Regions from separate parts of the Priestia sp. YIM B13490 genome, predicted to be linked through region 1. Evidence: riboswitches for the same ligand, from Rfam matches in the RefSeq annotation. Region 1 holds a riboswitch; each other region holds the start of a gene.
The links. Region 1 has a riboswitch for thiamine pyrophosphate ahead of ACFX4R_RS22665 (thiamine phosphate synthase). Riboswitches for the same ligand answer to the same signal wherever they lie in the genome.

Region 1 (5,051 bases):
TTACATCGTGATTAATATCGTGAAGCCGTTTTTTAGCGGCAATTGCTTTTGGAATTCTTTTATCAGCATCTTTTTCACTATACAATTGCTGCCGCTGAAGGTTGCTCCATTCTACATAGTCCCGGTCAATGAGCGTTATTTTCTTTATCCCCGCTCGCGCAAGGGCCTCCGCGTTCCCTGTTCCAAGAGCACCTGCTCCTACAATCAGAACATGCTTTTCTTGAATTTGCTGCTGTCCGCCTTTTCCAATAGGTTGAAACAATTCTTGGCGGGAATAACGATTAATCAACCGATACTCATCCCTTCTGTTGGACTGCTTGCCGTTGCATATTGTTTCTTTTCAATACGTCCTGCTTCAAATGCTGCTCGTCCTGCTTCAATCGCTAACTTCATAGCACGAGCCATTTTCACAGGATCTTTTGCTCCTGAAACAGCTGTATTTAATAACACACCATCTGCTCCTAACTCCATAGCTTGAGCTGCGTCTGAAGCCGTTCCAATACCTGCATCTACAATTACTGGAACAGTTGATTGTTCAATGATAAAACGCATGTTCAACGGATTAATAATACCTTGACCTGAACCGATAGGCGAAGCTCCTGGCATAATGGCATGTACGCCTAACTCCTCTAAACGACGCGCAAGTAAAACATCATCTGATGTGTAAGGTAAAACGGTAAAGCCCTCTTTTAACAGTTCTTCACTGGCTTTTAATGTTTCAACTGGATCAGGAAGCAGCGTTTTATCACATCCAATTACTTCTACTTTCACCATGTCACAAAGTCCAGAAGCCTTTGCTAATTTAGCAATACGTACGGCCTCTTCTGCATTTTTTGCTCCAGCAGTGTTAGGCAAAAGAGTGAAACGCTTCACATCAAGCGCTTCTAATAAATTAGGCTGATTTTGATCAAAAATATCCATTCTTCTCACAGCAAATGTTAAAATTTCTGTTTCTGACTCTTCTACCGCTTGACGCTGAGTCGTAATGTCCGGAAATTTCCCTGTCCCTAATAATAAACGTGAATTAAATGTATATTGTCCAATTTTTAACATACTCTTCATCCTCCTCCGACAAATGAAACAACTTCTAATATATCGCCATCTTTTAAGCATGCATCGCTATGTTCTTCTTTTTGCAAAATGTTCTTGTTTAGCTCAACAATTACCACTCGTTCATGCAGGTTCTGAGCCTGCAACAAGTGCTCGACCGTTTCAATTTCATCTCCAAAAGTAACGGTCTTACCATTAATGATTAGATTCAATGAACTCCCTCCATTACTCTTGTTAGCTGAAATGATGTAAAAAATGAATGATTCAGCTTTTTCCCTAACAAAGCATCAGCCATAATTTTTCCAGTTGCAGCACTTAATAAAATACCGTTTCGGTAGTGGCCAAACGCCATGTGTAGATTCGCTATTTCAGGATGCTCTCCTAAATAAGGCCAGCCATCATTTGTTTGTGGACGAAGACCAGCCCATGCTTTTTCAAATGTGGCTTCTTTAATAGCTGGCAGAAGCGCCGAAGCTTTATTCAGCAAAAATTGAATACCTTGTGCAGAAACCGTCTTGGTAAAGTCATGCTGTAGCTTAGTTGCCCCGATTATGATTCTTCCACCAGTCTTAGGCACTAAGTAAAAACCTTCATCTAAAAAAATCGTTTTAGAAAGCAGCGGCTTATGACTTCGAAGAGCAATACACTCCCCTTTTACGGGAAACACGCGGCCTAAATGTTCAGAAGAAATAAAGCGTTTAGCCCATGAGCCTGCTGCAATAACTACTTTTTCTCCGTAAAAAGAGCCTCTGGACGTCTGTACACCTTTTACTGTTTCATTTTCCATAATAAGAGAATGAACATCACAGTATTCGAATATATCTGCTCCGTGATACAAGGCTCCATGAGCAAGAGCTTGCGTTAACTTAGCCGGAGCTAGCTGGCCGTCCCCCGGTATTGTAATGGCTCCGTATATGTCTGGAGAGAGACCGGGTTCTAACAAACGCGCTTCTTTTACATCGATCCATCTTACATGTTCATCCCATCGGTGGTGCTGAGCGGCTTTTTTCTTTAATACGTGTGCATCTTCTTCTGTTACAGCGACTTTTAATAAGCCTTTTTGAATGAGCTCTACGTCGATGGCCGTTTTTTCTTTTAGTTCCTTCACCAGCTCAGGAAACATGCTTCTGCTCTTAATAGCAAGGTCTAAAAGAGGACCTTCTTCATCAATTTCAGCTTGAGCACCTAAAATACCAGCTGCTGCACTTGAAGCTTCACAACCAATTTGATTTCGTTCAAGAATGGCCACTGATGCTCCTTGTTTTGACAAATGATAAGCGATAGAAGAGCTGATTATGCCTCCTCCGACTAACAGTACATCATAATGCTGCTTCATTTTCTCCACCTCCAGATGTCCATATATGAGAATATTGTTTAATCGCTTTAAGGGGATTTTGCGCAAGCATGACACCAGACATCACAGCTATACCGTGTGCTCCTGTTTGAAGCACCTCTTTGGCATTTACAGGTGTAATTCCTCCAATGGCAATAACCGGTATCTGTACAGCATCTACTACTTCTTTTAGTGCTGCTACCCCTCGACTTTTTAATCCTTTTTTTGAATGTGTTGAATAAATATGTCCGTATAGAATGTAGTGGGCACCATCTTTTTCAGCTTCTAAAGCCTCTTCCACAGAGTGAACTGATTTTCCGACAATAAGAGAAGGAAATACGTCTCTAACACACGAAACATCTAAACTATGATAGGCAAGCTGTACGCCTTTTGCTTTTAAAGCATGCGCTACATCAACTCGGTCATTTACAATAATTTTAGAGAGACAAAATGGCAGGCTTTCTAGCAAACATTGAATCTGCTTTGCCGTTTTCTTTTTTTCTCTAATATGAATGGCACCCGCAAAAGGCTCAATAGCCGTTAAAATGTCCCGAACCTCTTCAATTGGCTGCTTATCTGTTGTAACGACATGAAATTTAGGAATATCCATATGATCGAAACCTTTCCGTTCAGAATAAAGAGAAATTTCAATCACTTCATCTTGTGTAGAGGGCTTTATTCCATACAAAAAAACCACTCTACAACGTAGAGTGGTTAGCATGCATCGTTATGTAAACATGATCGCCACTTCCCTACGCTGGTACAAACCAGATCAGGTTCAAAGGGTCCGAAATACATTCGTCTCAGCTTCAAAAAGCTCCCCTAGTGATTGCTATTTATTGATTTTGTTTTCGCACTTAAAATTATAACACAACTAGATGTAAATACAATATCTCTTTATGCTCTTACGGCTCTCTTCCTTTTATAGATGTATCTTTTAAGCTTCTTTACTAAGTAAGAGGTCCGGCGCACCGCATCATTCTGCTTTTTATATGATTAGTAATCGGTATAGTCGTCAAATTCTTCCTTGTCTTTTTCCTTTTTCCGATCCCATATAAACAGCAGGAGTAACATAATAAAAGTTAGAATATAAAAACCGTAAAAAATAAATGCCGCCACAACATTTATAAATAAAAATAAAAAACCGATGATCTGACCTGCAACAGCTACAATCAACAAAATGTATTTCCAAACTTCTGCTTTTCTATCCATTCTCTACTTCTCCGTCTTTTTGTTTTTCCCTACTAGAAACGTTCTCTTTACTTAAATAAAAACGTTCCTGCCAGTAAACCGACTGTAAATAAACCAACTGTTCCCAATGCTGAAATCCCCACATACGCCAGCATTTTCCGATAAGATTTTTCTCGAATTAACTGTACGGTTTCCACACTGAACGTTGAAAAAGTGGTAAAGGCACCAAAAAAACCAATGCCAATCATTAAAAATATTGAATCATCATAAGCATGACTCGGAACCTTTCCATAATAACTACCGTAAAAAAGACCAAGCCCAAACGCACCAAGCAAGTTTACAAACAGCATTGATACTGGAAAAGGAGGGTTTGAAACTGTTTTTGTAACTTTTAAACCCAAAAGATAACGGCATATTCCTCCAGCTGCCCCGCCAAGTGCCAAGCTCACTATGCTCATTTACTTCACCTCATGTACTTTCACTAAATTTTTCCCTGCCGCTTCACCGCATAGATAGCCTGCTAAAGCAAGAAGGATTCCACCTACTAAAGAGACCATTACATAAATGGCTCCCCAAAATAAATGGTGCTGAGTGAGAGAAATGACGTCTCCTGCAAACGTTGAATACGTTGTAAAACCGCCGCATACGCCAACTCCTAGTCCAAGCTTTATCCATTCTTTTGGCTTTTTCCACACAAAAAATCCTGTTAATAGGCCTAGTATGAAGCTTCCTAATAGGTTTTCAATTACCGTTCCTATTGGATAGCCCGTATATAATAAGGAAAGATTCAGCAAATAACGTGCATATGTACCAGCGATAGCACCAAAGGCAATTGAGATTAAGTTTATGGCTTTCATCATATCGCTCCGTTTCATAAATTCTTCTTTAAGTGTACCATAAGGAATTTATTTCTACCTTAACATTTAACTATATGTTTATTGCACCAAAAGTCATGAAAAAATGAAAGAGAAAATCGTCGCATGAAACTTCCTTTTTACTCCTCAAATTTCCCTTAAAAATCCACTTAATCCAAATTTTAAAACCTTTCTGTATCCTTATGATAAACCGTGTATAGAAGGTATATTTCCCTTATTTTAAGTCACATTAATCGTATAAGTTTTTTTTGTTGACTTTTGCTGTGTTCTTGTTTAGTATCACAGAGTATCATTTCCTATCAGAATACTAGGGGGTTTAGAAAATGAAGAAATTTGCTGCACTTTTGTCGCTACTATTAGCTTTCACAGTTGTGCTTGCCGCATGCGGTTCTAGCTCAAAAAATGAAGCAAACAATGGAGACAATAAATCTTCACAAGAGGATTTATATAATAAAGTGAAAAAAGATGGCGTATTAACAATTGGAACTGAAGGTACATACCCTCCGTTCACTTTTCATGATGACAAACAAAAGCTAACTGGGTTTGATGTAGAATTGGCTCAAGAAGTAGCTAAACGTCTTGGCGTAAAAGCTGAGTTCAAA
Region 2 (5,051 bases), on a different contig from region 1:
AATAAAACAGCTATAATAATAATAGGCAATACGTATTTAACTAGAAAGAACCATGCGTTGAATAATTTAGCGCCTTTTGTACTTCCTGAAATAAACTCTTCATACACGGCTTCTTTTTTCATTTTAAATGTCACAAAAATCGCAATGGCTAAACTTCCCAGAGGCAGCATTAAGTTGCTCACAAAAAAGTCAGCTACGTCAAATATACTTCTGCCAAAAAGTGAGACATGTTTTAGTACACCAAACGAAAGCGCTGATGGGATACCTACCACAAACACAAGAATCCCTGATAAAGAAGCGTAGCGAGTTCGTTTTGTCTGATCGTCTTTGGTTAAAGCAGCTACGATAATTTCCAGCAGTGAGAAAGCAGACGTAAGCGTAGCAAATAGAAATAAAATTAAAAACAGTGCTAAAAAGACGGTACCAAACGGCATTTTCTCAAATACTGTTGGCAAGACCACAAACAAAAGTCCAGGTCCTTCAGTTGGCTTTAATCCAAATGAAAAAACGGCTGGGAAAATAGCCAAACCCGCCAGCAGCGAAACAAACAAGTTCAAAATAGCAATAGTCCCAGCTGAACGCGTCAAGCTTACTTTTTTCCCTAAATAAGAGCTATATGTCACCATGCAAGATAATCCCACGCAAAGCGAGAAAAACGACTGACCGAGCGCATAGAGAACAGATGACCCTGTAATGGCTGAAAAATCCGGTTTCAAAAAGAACTTTACTCCGTCCATTGCTCCGTCTAATGTTAAAGAACGCACCACGATAATGATAAAACAAATAAATAACAGCGGCATCATGTATTTATTAGCACGCTCTATTCCTTTTTGTACGCCTTTTGAAATAACAAACACTGTAATTAATAAAAACAGCGCCTGTGCACCTAATACTACATAAGGTTGGCTAATGACGGCATTGAACAACGGACCGTACTCTTTTCCGCTTAGCATACCGGTTACGCTCATAATCGTATATAAAATCACCCAGCCGCCAACGACGCTGTAAAAGGAAAGCAAAACGACACAGCTTAGTACTCCCAGCCTGCCAATCCATACCCAAGCGGATTTTGGAGCAATTGCCTTATAAGCACTAATCGCTTCTTTCCCCGTATGTCTTCCAATGATAAATTCTGCCAACAGAAGCGGCAATCCAATAAAAATCGTAAATAAAATAAACAACGCAAAAAACGCTCCACCGCCACTGGTTCCCGTTACGTATGGAAACTTCCATATCGCTCCTAGACCAATTGCTGCCCCAGCAGATGCTAAAATAAAACCGAGGCGTGAAGACCACTGATTTCCTTTACTCATATAATGTTACTCTCTCCTCTTCTAAACTCAAAACTCACCTGATTAGTACTGTACCATAAATGCAGAAGAAAATCATTCCCGTTTTACTTTTTTCTATAAAACGATATCTATATAGAATAGAAAAAATGAAGAAGCAGCTGCTTCTTCATTTTAAGGTTGGTGTTTCTATTCAAAATTTATTCTCTGTACGAGGATTCATCTCCACGGTAGGCTTCTTGATTTGAAATTTCTTCAATATGCATATGCCCTTCTCTCTCTAAACGAAGGACCGTACGCTCTGCATCTTCATAACTCTCGCACGTCACTTGTTTATATTCCATATCATCTTTATCCGTGTAAGCGACTAAATATGTTTCCATTTTAACTCCTCCTAATATAACCTGTATGTAACGTATGTTGCCTTTTTCGTTTATTTCTAAACATATAGGCTCCAAACATAAAGCCTAGCATACTATAATAGCGGAACTTCAATTTAAAAAAGTTGAATTTTTCATTATGCACCGATGCAACATGGAGGTTACACTTATGACATTTATTTTATCATTCGTACCAATTGTTGTTCCTTTTGGTATTTTAATTAGCTTAATTGCTTTTACAGCTGCTTTTTTACAATCAAAAGAGCATCATAAAAAGCTCTAGCTTACAAAAGCTAGAGCTTCTTTTTAAAAACGTCTATAGCGTTTAATCAATCCCACAATAATGGCAATTGCTAATAAAACAACTGAAATGATGACAGTAATGACAATTGGCTGATTTCCACTTTGCTTCACTGCAATGGCAATATAAGCCCAAATAAAAACAAGCGGATAAACAGCGTCTCGGTTTTTTAATGTAAACATGATGCCCAGCACAGCTCCTACCAGCAGCATAATAATCGTCCATGCTAACTCGTTTAAGCCAAGCAAGTGCTGTATTCCATTTGCTTGAAATATGACAAACACATTGACAATAGTCGCAACAGAAATCCATCCAAGATAAAGCGAAATCGGCAGACGCATAAACCATGTCGTCATTCGAGAATGCTGAATAATGGAATACACAATCATTAATGTGCCTAGAATAAAGAGCATAACTAAAAGAGATAACTTATAGTAATCGTTTTGGAAAATAAAGATCCACGCACTATTTAACAAACAGTTTAGAAAAAACCAAATGCCGATACGTGCATATATTTCCTTTTGATCTTCTCTTGCAAAAAATTGGCGTATAACCCAAATGGTTAATAATAAATAAATAACGCCCCAGATAGCAAAAGCATAACCCGCTGGTGTAAACAACGTAGGAACTTGCGCAGAAGCTTCTCCCGTTGTTTTGCCTCCTATTGGAATGGCATTTGCTAAATAATTCACAAGCAGTGTAATAGCCAAGCCTACTGTATTTAATACAGCATACAAACGAAATTTCGCCATTTTGTTCTCTCCTTTCTTCTATTTATATGGGAGTGTTTCGGAGACGAAAACGGCTCTTCCCTTCATTAATACCTCTTCTTCCCTAAAAATATGCATTTTTAAACAAAAATGATTAAAAATAGCTTTAAGAAATTTCCTCTTTAAGAAAGAAAAGCGGTTAGCACACAATTTCCCATAACGCTTTCTATTTTTCAGAATATATGGTAAGTTAAACTTAGATTAATAGGAAGTCCACTAGGGGTGCCACCGGCTGAGACAAGTTTTCTTGATCCCTTTGAACCTGATCTGGCTCATACCAGCGTAGGAAAGTGGCAATGTTCAGTTTTTACTGTCCTTTGCCACTCCGTTTATAAACGGAGTGTTTTTTATTTCCTTTATGTGCTTGTTTGTGACTTCCTCATATTAAAGGAGGATTTTGATGTCATTTTCATCTCAATTAAGACAAGAAGCAAACTATATTTACGAAGCCATTTTTAACCATCCTTTTATTAAAGGAATTGCTGAAGGAAACGTGCCAAAAGAAGCGCTTATTCACTACGTTTCTCAAGATTACGAATACTTAACAGCATTTGTTCGCATTTACGGCGCTGCTTTAACAAAATGCCGCACGCGTACCGAAATGGAAGCCTTTAATGCCGGCATTTCTACGGTATTACATAGTGAAGTACACCCTCACAATAATTTTTGTGAAGTAGCAGGCGTACGTTATGAAGACCTTCACACTGAGACGCTTTCACCGACGGCCAGCCACTACATTAACCATATGACAAGTGTTGCGCATACAGGCAGCTTAGCAGAAATCATTGCAGTGCTTCTTCCATGTCCATGGACGTACGTTGAAATTGGCCAGCGCATTACAGAACAAGTAAATCCATCTCCTTCTCATCCTTTTTATGAATGGATTCAGTTTTATAATAATGAAGAAATGAATGGCACAACACAATGGTTTTGTAACAAGCTTGATGAACTCGCCGAACAAGCTACTGAAGAAGAACGTAACCGTATGAAAGATCACTTCATCAAAAGCTGTGAACTGGAGTATTTATTTTGGGAAATGGCATATACCCAAGAAAAATGGCCGCTTTCTCAGCTTTCACTTTCAAAATAACGAAAAAGCCTCCTATCAGGAGGCTCTTTTATTTCAATAGTTTTTTGATCATTTTCAAGCTTTGTTTTTCCGAAGGATAGCGGAATGACAAATCAAACTTGGTTGTTTGAGACAGCATGCTTTTAAAATGAGTGAATGTCTGAAAGCTGTCTTTTCCATGATATTGACCCGTGCCGCTTTCTCCCACTCCGCCAAACGGCAAATATGGCGTAGCGATATGCATAAGCGTATCGTTTATACAGCCTCCTCCAAATGAAAGGCGCTCCGTTATCACGTTTTGCACATCTTCACTTTCTGTAAATAAGTAAAGAGCTAACGGCTTAGCTTTTTCTTGAACTTTATGAATGACTTCGTCTAGTGTTTCATATTCAATCATAGGAAGAATAGGCCCAAAGATTTCTTCTTGCATAACATCTGATGTCCAGCTTACTTCACTTAACACCGTAGGTTCTATTGTTAGCGTGTTTTTATTGTACCCGCCTCCAACTATAGCATTTCCGTTTTTTAAAAACTCAACTAGCCGAGTAAAATGACGCTCACTGACAATACGGCCGTAGCGGTCGCTTTCAAGTGGATTACTACCGTAAAATTGAGAAATTGCTTCGCGAAGTTTCTCTACAAGCTGCGCTTTCACTTTTTGATGCACGAGCAAATAATCAGGAGCAACGCACGTTTGGCCTGCATTCATCCCTTTACCAAACATAATTCGCTTCGCTGCAAGATCTAGGTTTGCGTCTTCATGTACAATGCACGGACTTTTTCCGCCTAGCTCAAGCGTGACTGGAATAAGCTGCTTCCCTGCTTCTTGCATAATAATTTTCCCTACATTTACACTTCCCGTAAAGAAAATATAATCAAGCGGCTGTTTTAAAAGCAGGCTCGTCGTGTCTACAGCGCCTTCAATCACCGTCACAAATGCTGGGTCAAAAGCTTCAGCCAGTAATTCTTGTATAACGCGAGATACGCTAGGCGTTAATTCAGAAGGTTTTATAATCGCCGTGTTTCCAGCGGCAATCGCTCCTACTAAAGGAGACAATGCTAATTGAAACGGATAGTTCCACGGAGCAATAATTAACGCGACTCCATACGGTTCAGGAACAATTTTCCCTTTAGAGCCCACATGTGTTAAAGCGGTTTTTACTTTTTTAGGCTTCATCCATTTTGCTAAATGCTTAAGCGTAAACCGAATCTCCTCTAGTAAAATCCCAATTTCCGACGTGT
Region 3 (5,051 bases), on a different contig from region 1:
ACGGGGTTAACTGTCGGATTCGGAATTGAGAGTTTCCTACCTTTTGTAAGGATTCACCCCAAGGCAGCTTTACTGCCGATAATGATTCCCCCGCTCTATACGATTAAGCTTATTATTCAGTTTTTATAAAATTAAAACGATCTATACGTTGTCATACGTTTTTTACAGTCAATAAAACTAAACAGAAGTCTTACTTTTACTTAACTTTATACTGCACAAATATTAATTTACTATTTTTCGACACGTTTTGTCAATACCCATGTTTATAAAACGCTTTCAAAAGGCGATAATATATATTTATACAAAAAAGCTATTGCAATGTTGCAATAGCTTTTTCTTGCTCTTTGAGTCTCTATTAGAAGTTTAAGGGACTAAAGAACACGCATGTTTATTTTATAAAAATACAAAATATAGAATAGCTGCTAACACAATTCGATATAGTGCAAATGGTACTAATTTGATACGATTAATTAATTTCAGGAAAAAGCGAATAGACACCAGCGCAAAAATAAAGGCGCTGATAAAACCAGCAATAAAAAACGGTAGTGCATCTGATGTGAAATACTGCCAGTTTTTAACCAATGAAAGTCCACTTGCTCCTGCCATGATTGGCACTGCCATAATAAATGTAAAATCTGCCGCTGCCTTATGGCTCATTCCAAGAAGAACCCCTCCTGAAATCGTGGAGCCTGAACGAGAAAAACCTGGCCAAAGAGCAATACATTGAAACAGTCCTATACCCAGTGCTTGTCCATAAGACATTTGGTCCACCGTCTCTACACGCGGACGTTTAGGTCCAAACAAATCTGCTAGAATCATTAATACAGCTCCGACTACTAAGCCAATTAGCACCGTATTTAAAGAAAACAAATGTTCATCAATGTAATCATCAAACAAAAGACCTAACACTCCTGCGGGTAACAGACCAACAATTACTTGCATTAAATTCAAACGATTTGTCGGTCCAATTGGAGCGGCTGGCTTTTTTCCCAATCCTAATAAATTAATGAAACGATCTTTAAAAATAACTACTACTGCTAAGATCGACCCTAGCTGAATAACAATTTTAAATGTATTAGCTACGGGAGATGAAAATAATTCTTTTGAATTTAACCACAGGTCATCCACAATAATCATATGCCCAGTTGACGAAACAGGAGCAAACTCTGTTAAACCTTCTACAATCCCTAAAATGATTGCTACAATAATTTCCCACATAAAGCTATATACCTTGCCTTTCTTTCAAATTAATAAGCTTATCGCTTCGTTTTCCATGCTCAACTATTTTCCTATTTTGACACTTGCTTTTTTATCATAATTGTTAAAACTATGAAATACAATGTGTATTTGCAAAAAGATAAGAATCTTTAATAATTTGTAATAAAAACCCTACATGCTATAACCAAAAAACAAGATATCAGCTTTTATTTGTTTTAAAAAGCAGTCGCTATGTTCGGTATAAATTCCGGGTCCTTAGCTAAAAATGAATCATCTAGACTATTTTTCTTTAGTGTGAAAAAATGACTAAATCATTATGTTTTTTCCATCCCCTTTACTGTCATCTATCATTTTAATCAACTAGTGCTTGCTTATACGACATATCCCCTAAGTAATTTGAAACTTTTTTCTCTCTTTTCTCGTATATAGTAGTATCTTTTTTAGGAGGCTTTTTACTATGAATGGAAATGTACGTACAATGAAATGGGTCACTGCTGGGTATGAAGCCTTGCTGGGAATTCCTTTAATTGGCGCGGGGATTGTTATGGGCTTTAGTTATACTCCTCTTTTTATTGGATTTATTCTTCATGCTATCACACTCATTTTAGCTAATAGACGAGGGTTATCTGCGTATGGAAACATACTAGGGATTGTTACTTCACTGGTTGCTTGGATTCCATTTTTAGGGTTTGTTATGCACATTATTACAGCTATTGTGATTGCAATCGATGCTGCTAGACAACGTTGATTGTCTAGCTTTTTTTATTTAAGGGTTGATTTTTTACCGAATGATGGTAAACTTAAGCCGTAAATTGAATAATTTAAATGTTATTTCTACTAGGGGTGTCTGATAGCTCAGACTGAGAGAAGAGTGCTATAAAACTCTTTAACCCTTTGAACCTGATTTGGGTTATACCAGCGGAGGGAAGTAGTCTTGAAAAGAATAGTATATGTTTATTCTTTTTTCGCCTATTCCATCGGGTTCTGTCTATCACAGAACCCGATTTTTTTATGGTTCGGTATAGCTACACTTTATGCGAAACCGGAGGAATATGTAATGTCAAAACAAAATGTATCAGTTTCTATGAAAAAGCCTTTTCCAAACAGTCACAAAGTATATGTCCAAGGATCCAGAGAAGATCTTAAAGTGCCTATGCGTGAAATCCATCAGTCTCCTACTACAGGATCTTTTGGGGAAGAAGAAAATAATCCCGTACGTGTATACGACACGAGTGGTGTTTATACAGATCCCTGTTATGAAATTAATTTACAAAAAGGATTACCGGCTCTGCGCGAAAAGTGGATTGCAGAACGAAACGATGTAGAAACATATCAAGGCCGTACGGTTCAGCCACAGGATAACGGTTATTATGATGGTGATCCAAGAGATCAGTACGAGCGCTTTATCACTAATCGTTTACCTTTGCGCGCGAAAAAAAATCAAAATGTAACGCAAATGCACTATGCGAAAAAAGGAATCATCACGCCCGAAATGGAATTTATCGCTATTCGTGAACAGATGGATCCTGAAGTCGTGCGTGAAGAAGTAGCAAGAGGACGTGCCATTATCCCTAATAATATCAATCACCCTGAGAGCGAACCGATGATTATCGGCCGCAAATTCCACGTGAAAATCAATGCTAATATCGGAAATTCAGCTATTCGTTCAGCTATTGAAGATGAAGTAGAAAAAATGACATGGGCAACGCGTTGGGGAGCCGATACAATTATGGATTTATCAACAGGAAAGGATATCCACACAACGCGCGAATGGATTATCCGCAACTCGCCTGTTCCTGTAGGGACTGTTCCTATTTACCAAGCGCTTGAAAAAGTAAAAGGTGTTGCAGAAGATCTAACGTGGGAAGCATATCGCGATACATTAATTGAACAAGCGGAGCAAGGTGTTGATTACTTTACTATTCACGCAGGTGTTCTTTTACGCTATATTCCTCTGACAGCGAAACGTACGACAGGTATTGTTTCACGCGGAGGATCCATCTTGGCGCAGTGGTGTTTAGCTCATCATGAAGAGAACTTTTTATATACTCGCTTTGAAGAAATCTGTGAAATCTGTAAAGCATACGATATTTCTATTTCGCTTGGCGATGGGCTGCGTCCTGGTTCCATTGCAGATGCTAATGATGAGGCACAGTTCGGTGAATTAGAAACGCTTGGTGAATTAACTAAAATTGCTTGGAAACACGATGTTCAAGTTATGATTGAAGGCCCTGGACATGTCCCTATGCACCTCATCAAAGAAAACGTAGATAAACAAATGGAAATATGCCAAGAAGCTCCCTTCTATACTCTTGGACCGCTTACAACCGACATCGCTCCAGGCTATGACCATATTACATCAGGTATCGGGGCTGCAATGATTGGCTGGTTTGGGACAGCTATGCTTTGCTACGTAACCCCAAAAGAACATTTAGGTCTGCCAAATAAAGAAGACGTTCGAGAAGGCGTTATCACCTATAAAATTGCTGCGCATGCCGCTGACCTAGCAAAAGGCCATCCAGGAGCACAAAAACGCGATAACGCGCTGTCTAAAGCAAGATTTGAATTTAGATGGAATGATCAATTTAACCTGTCACTAGATCCAGAGCGCGCAAAAGAATATCACGATGAAACACTTCCCGCTGAAGGTGCTAAAACAGCCCATTTCTGTTCAATGTGTGGACCTAAATTCTGTTCGATGCGTATTTCTCAAGATATTCGTAACATGGCTCAAGAAAATGAAAAAGATGTAAACGAAGTAAGAAAAGAAGGAATGAAAGAAAAAGCTAAAGAGTTTGTTAACAGTGGTTCAAATATCTATCAATAATGAAGTAGAACAGCTTAAAGAACAAATTAAGCAGCTTGAAAGAAAGTTATTATTTGTTCAGCAAAATTGTCAGCACATTATCGTTGAATCCTCACATTCTTCCGTAAGACGCTGCATTAAGTGTTTCTATCAACAAGAGGCAGTGGCTAGGACAAAAGTATTTTAGTTGAAGAAAGATCCGAACGATTCATCGTTCGGATCTTTTCATTGTGATGGTAAACGTAGACTTCATATCTGTAGCTGCTTTCTAGCTATTGATTCAGTTATGTCTCCATCTCTTTATCTTTTTTTGAAACGTGCTTTCAGCACGTTCTTGGCCCAATATAGTATTTTAATAATAACCCAGCCTATAAATGTACCTAGCGTATTCAAAAAGATATCATCAATATCAAATACTCGTTCCGTTAGCTTGTACTGTAAAATTTCAATTAGAAAACTGATTAAGAAACCCGTCGTAAACACTTGAATAAAACCGTCAAACCACTTCATAAACAAAGGAATAAACATTCCAAGCGGCGCAAACATCACGATATTCCCCAGTATATTTGTCAGAGTGAGCATTATATTCCCGCTGTCCCACATCAGACGGATCGTGCTAAATAAATCCAAGTTCATTGCTTTTCCGTAAACATGTTCGTTTTCCCGTATGAGAGTAGCATAAATGACCACTGCTGTATATGCAATAAATAGAATGAACATGACTTTTTTAACGATTGACCTGATGCTTACATTCACTTCAACATCACCTTCTTTGACTCCCAAAACCGTTTATTATTATCTATATGTACCCGTCCACTGCTTTCATTCGTAGTGAATGCATTTACATGCTTTTTTATCCTATCACATCAATAAATAAATACAATTCCCTTTTTATTATTTTGTAAACTAAAATTTTTTCACTTAAAAAAGCCATGCTTTTCGCATGACTTTTGTTAATTAATAATTCCACGATGGATAATTTCCACTTGTACTTTCGGATTAATCGAGATGTTTTTATAATCCTGTC

Region 2: another riboswitch for thiamine pyrophosphate. It lies ahead of tenA (thiaminase II); the one in region 1 lies ahead of ACFX4R_RS22665 (thiamine phosphate synthase).
Region 3: another riboswitch for thiamine pyrophosphate. It lies ahead of thiC (phosphomethylpyrimidine synthase ThiC); the one in region 1 lies ahead of ACFX4R_RS22665 (thiamine phosphate synthase).

The regions. Positions count from the first base shown of each region.
Region 1 covers NZ_JBHZOT010000009.1:75,200-80,250, reverse strand. Annotated here, with positions in the region: gene ACFX4R_RS22685 (thiazole biosynthesis adenylyltransferase ThiF) at 1-289, opposite strand, end outside; gene ACFX4R_RS22680 (thiazole synthase) at 286-1,053, opposite strand; gene thiS (sulfur carrier protein ThiS) at 1,059-1,262, opposite strand; gene thiO (glycine oxidase ThiO) at 1,259-2,386, opposite strand; gene ACFX4R_RS22665 (thiamine phosphate synthase) at 2,370-2,993, opposite strand; TPP riboswitch at 3,116-3,217, opposite strand; gene ACFX4R_RS22660 (hypothetical protein) at 3,380-3,595, opposite strand; gene crcB (fluoride efflux transporter CrcB) at 3,643-4,032, opposite strand; gene ACFX4R_RS22650 (fluoride efflux transporter FluC) at 4,033-4,431, opposite strand; gene ACFX4R_RS22645 (amino acid ABC transporter substrate-binding protein) at 4,773-5,051, shown strand, end outside.
Region 2 covers NZ_JBHZOT010000003.1:318,431-323,481, reverse strand. Annotated here, with positions in the region: gene ACFX4R_RS11530 (sodium-dependent transporter) at 1-1,313, opposite strand, end outside; gene ACFX4R_RS11525 (hypothetical protein) at 1,490-1,672, opposite strand; gene ACFX4R_RS11520 (TspO/MBR family protein) at 1,976-2,722, opposite strand; TPP riboswitch at 2,949-3,046, shown strand; gene tenA (thiaminase II) at 3,141-3,830, shown strand; gene ACFX4R_RS11510 (aldehyde dehydrogenase) at 3,859-5,051, opposite strand, start outside.
Region 3 covers NZ_JBHZOT010000018.1:27,325-32,375, reverse strand. Annotated here, with positions in the region: cyclic di-AMP (ydaO/yuaA leader) riboswitch at 1-120, opposite strand, end outside; gene ACFX4R_RS26810 (undecaprenyl-diphosphate phosphatase) at 394-1,218, opposite strand; gene ACFX4R_RS26805 (hypothetical protein) at 1,676-1,966, shown strand; TPP riboswitch at 2,048-2,162, shown strand; gene thiC (phosphomethylpyrimidine synthase ThiC) at 2,276-4,045, shown strand; gene ACFX4R_RS26795 (hypothetical protein) at 4,023-4,211, shown strand; gene ACFX4R_RS26790 (VanZ family protein) at 4,325-4,780, opposite strand; gene ACFX4R_RS26785 (Ger(x)C family spore germination protein) at 4,978-5,051, opposite strand, start outside.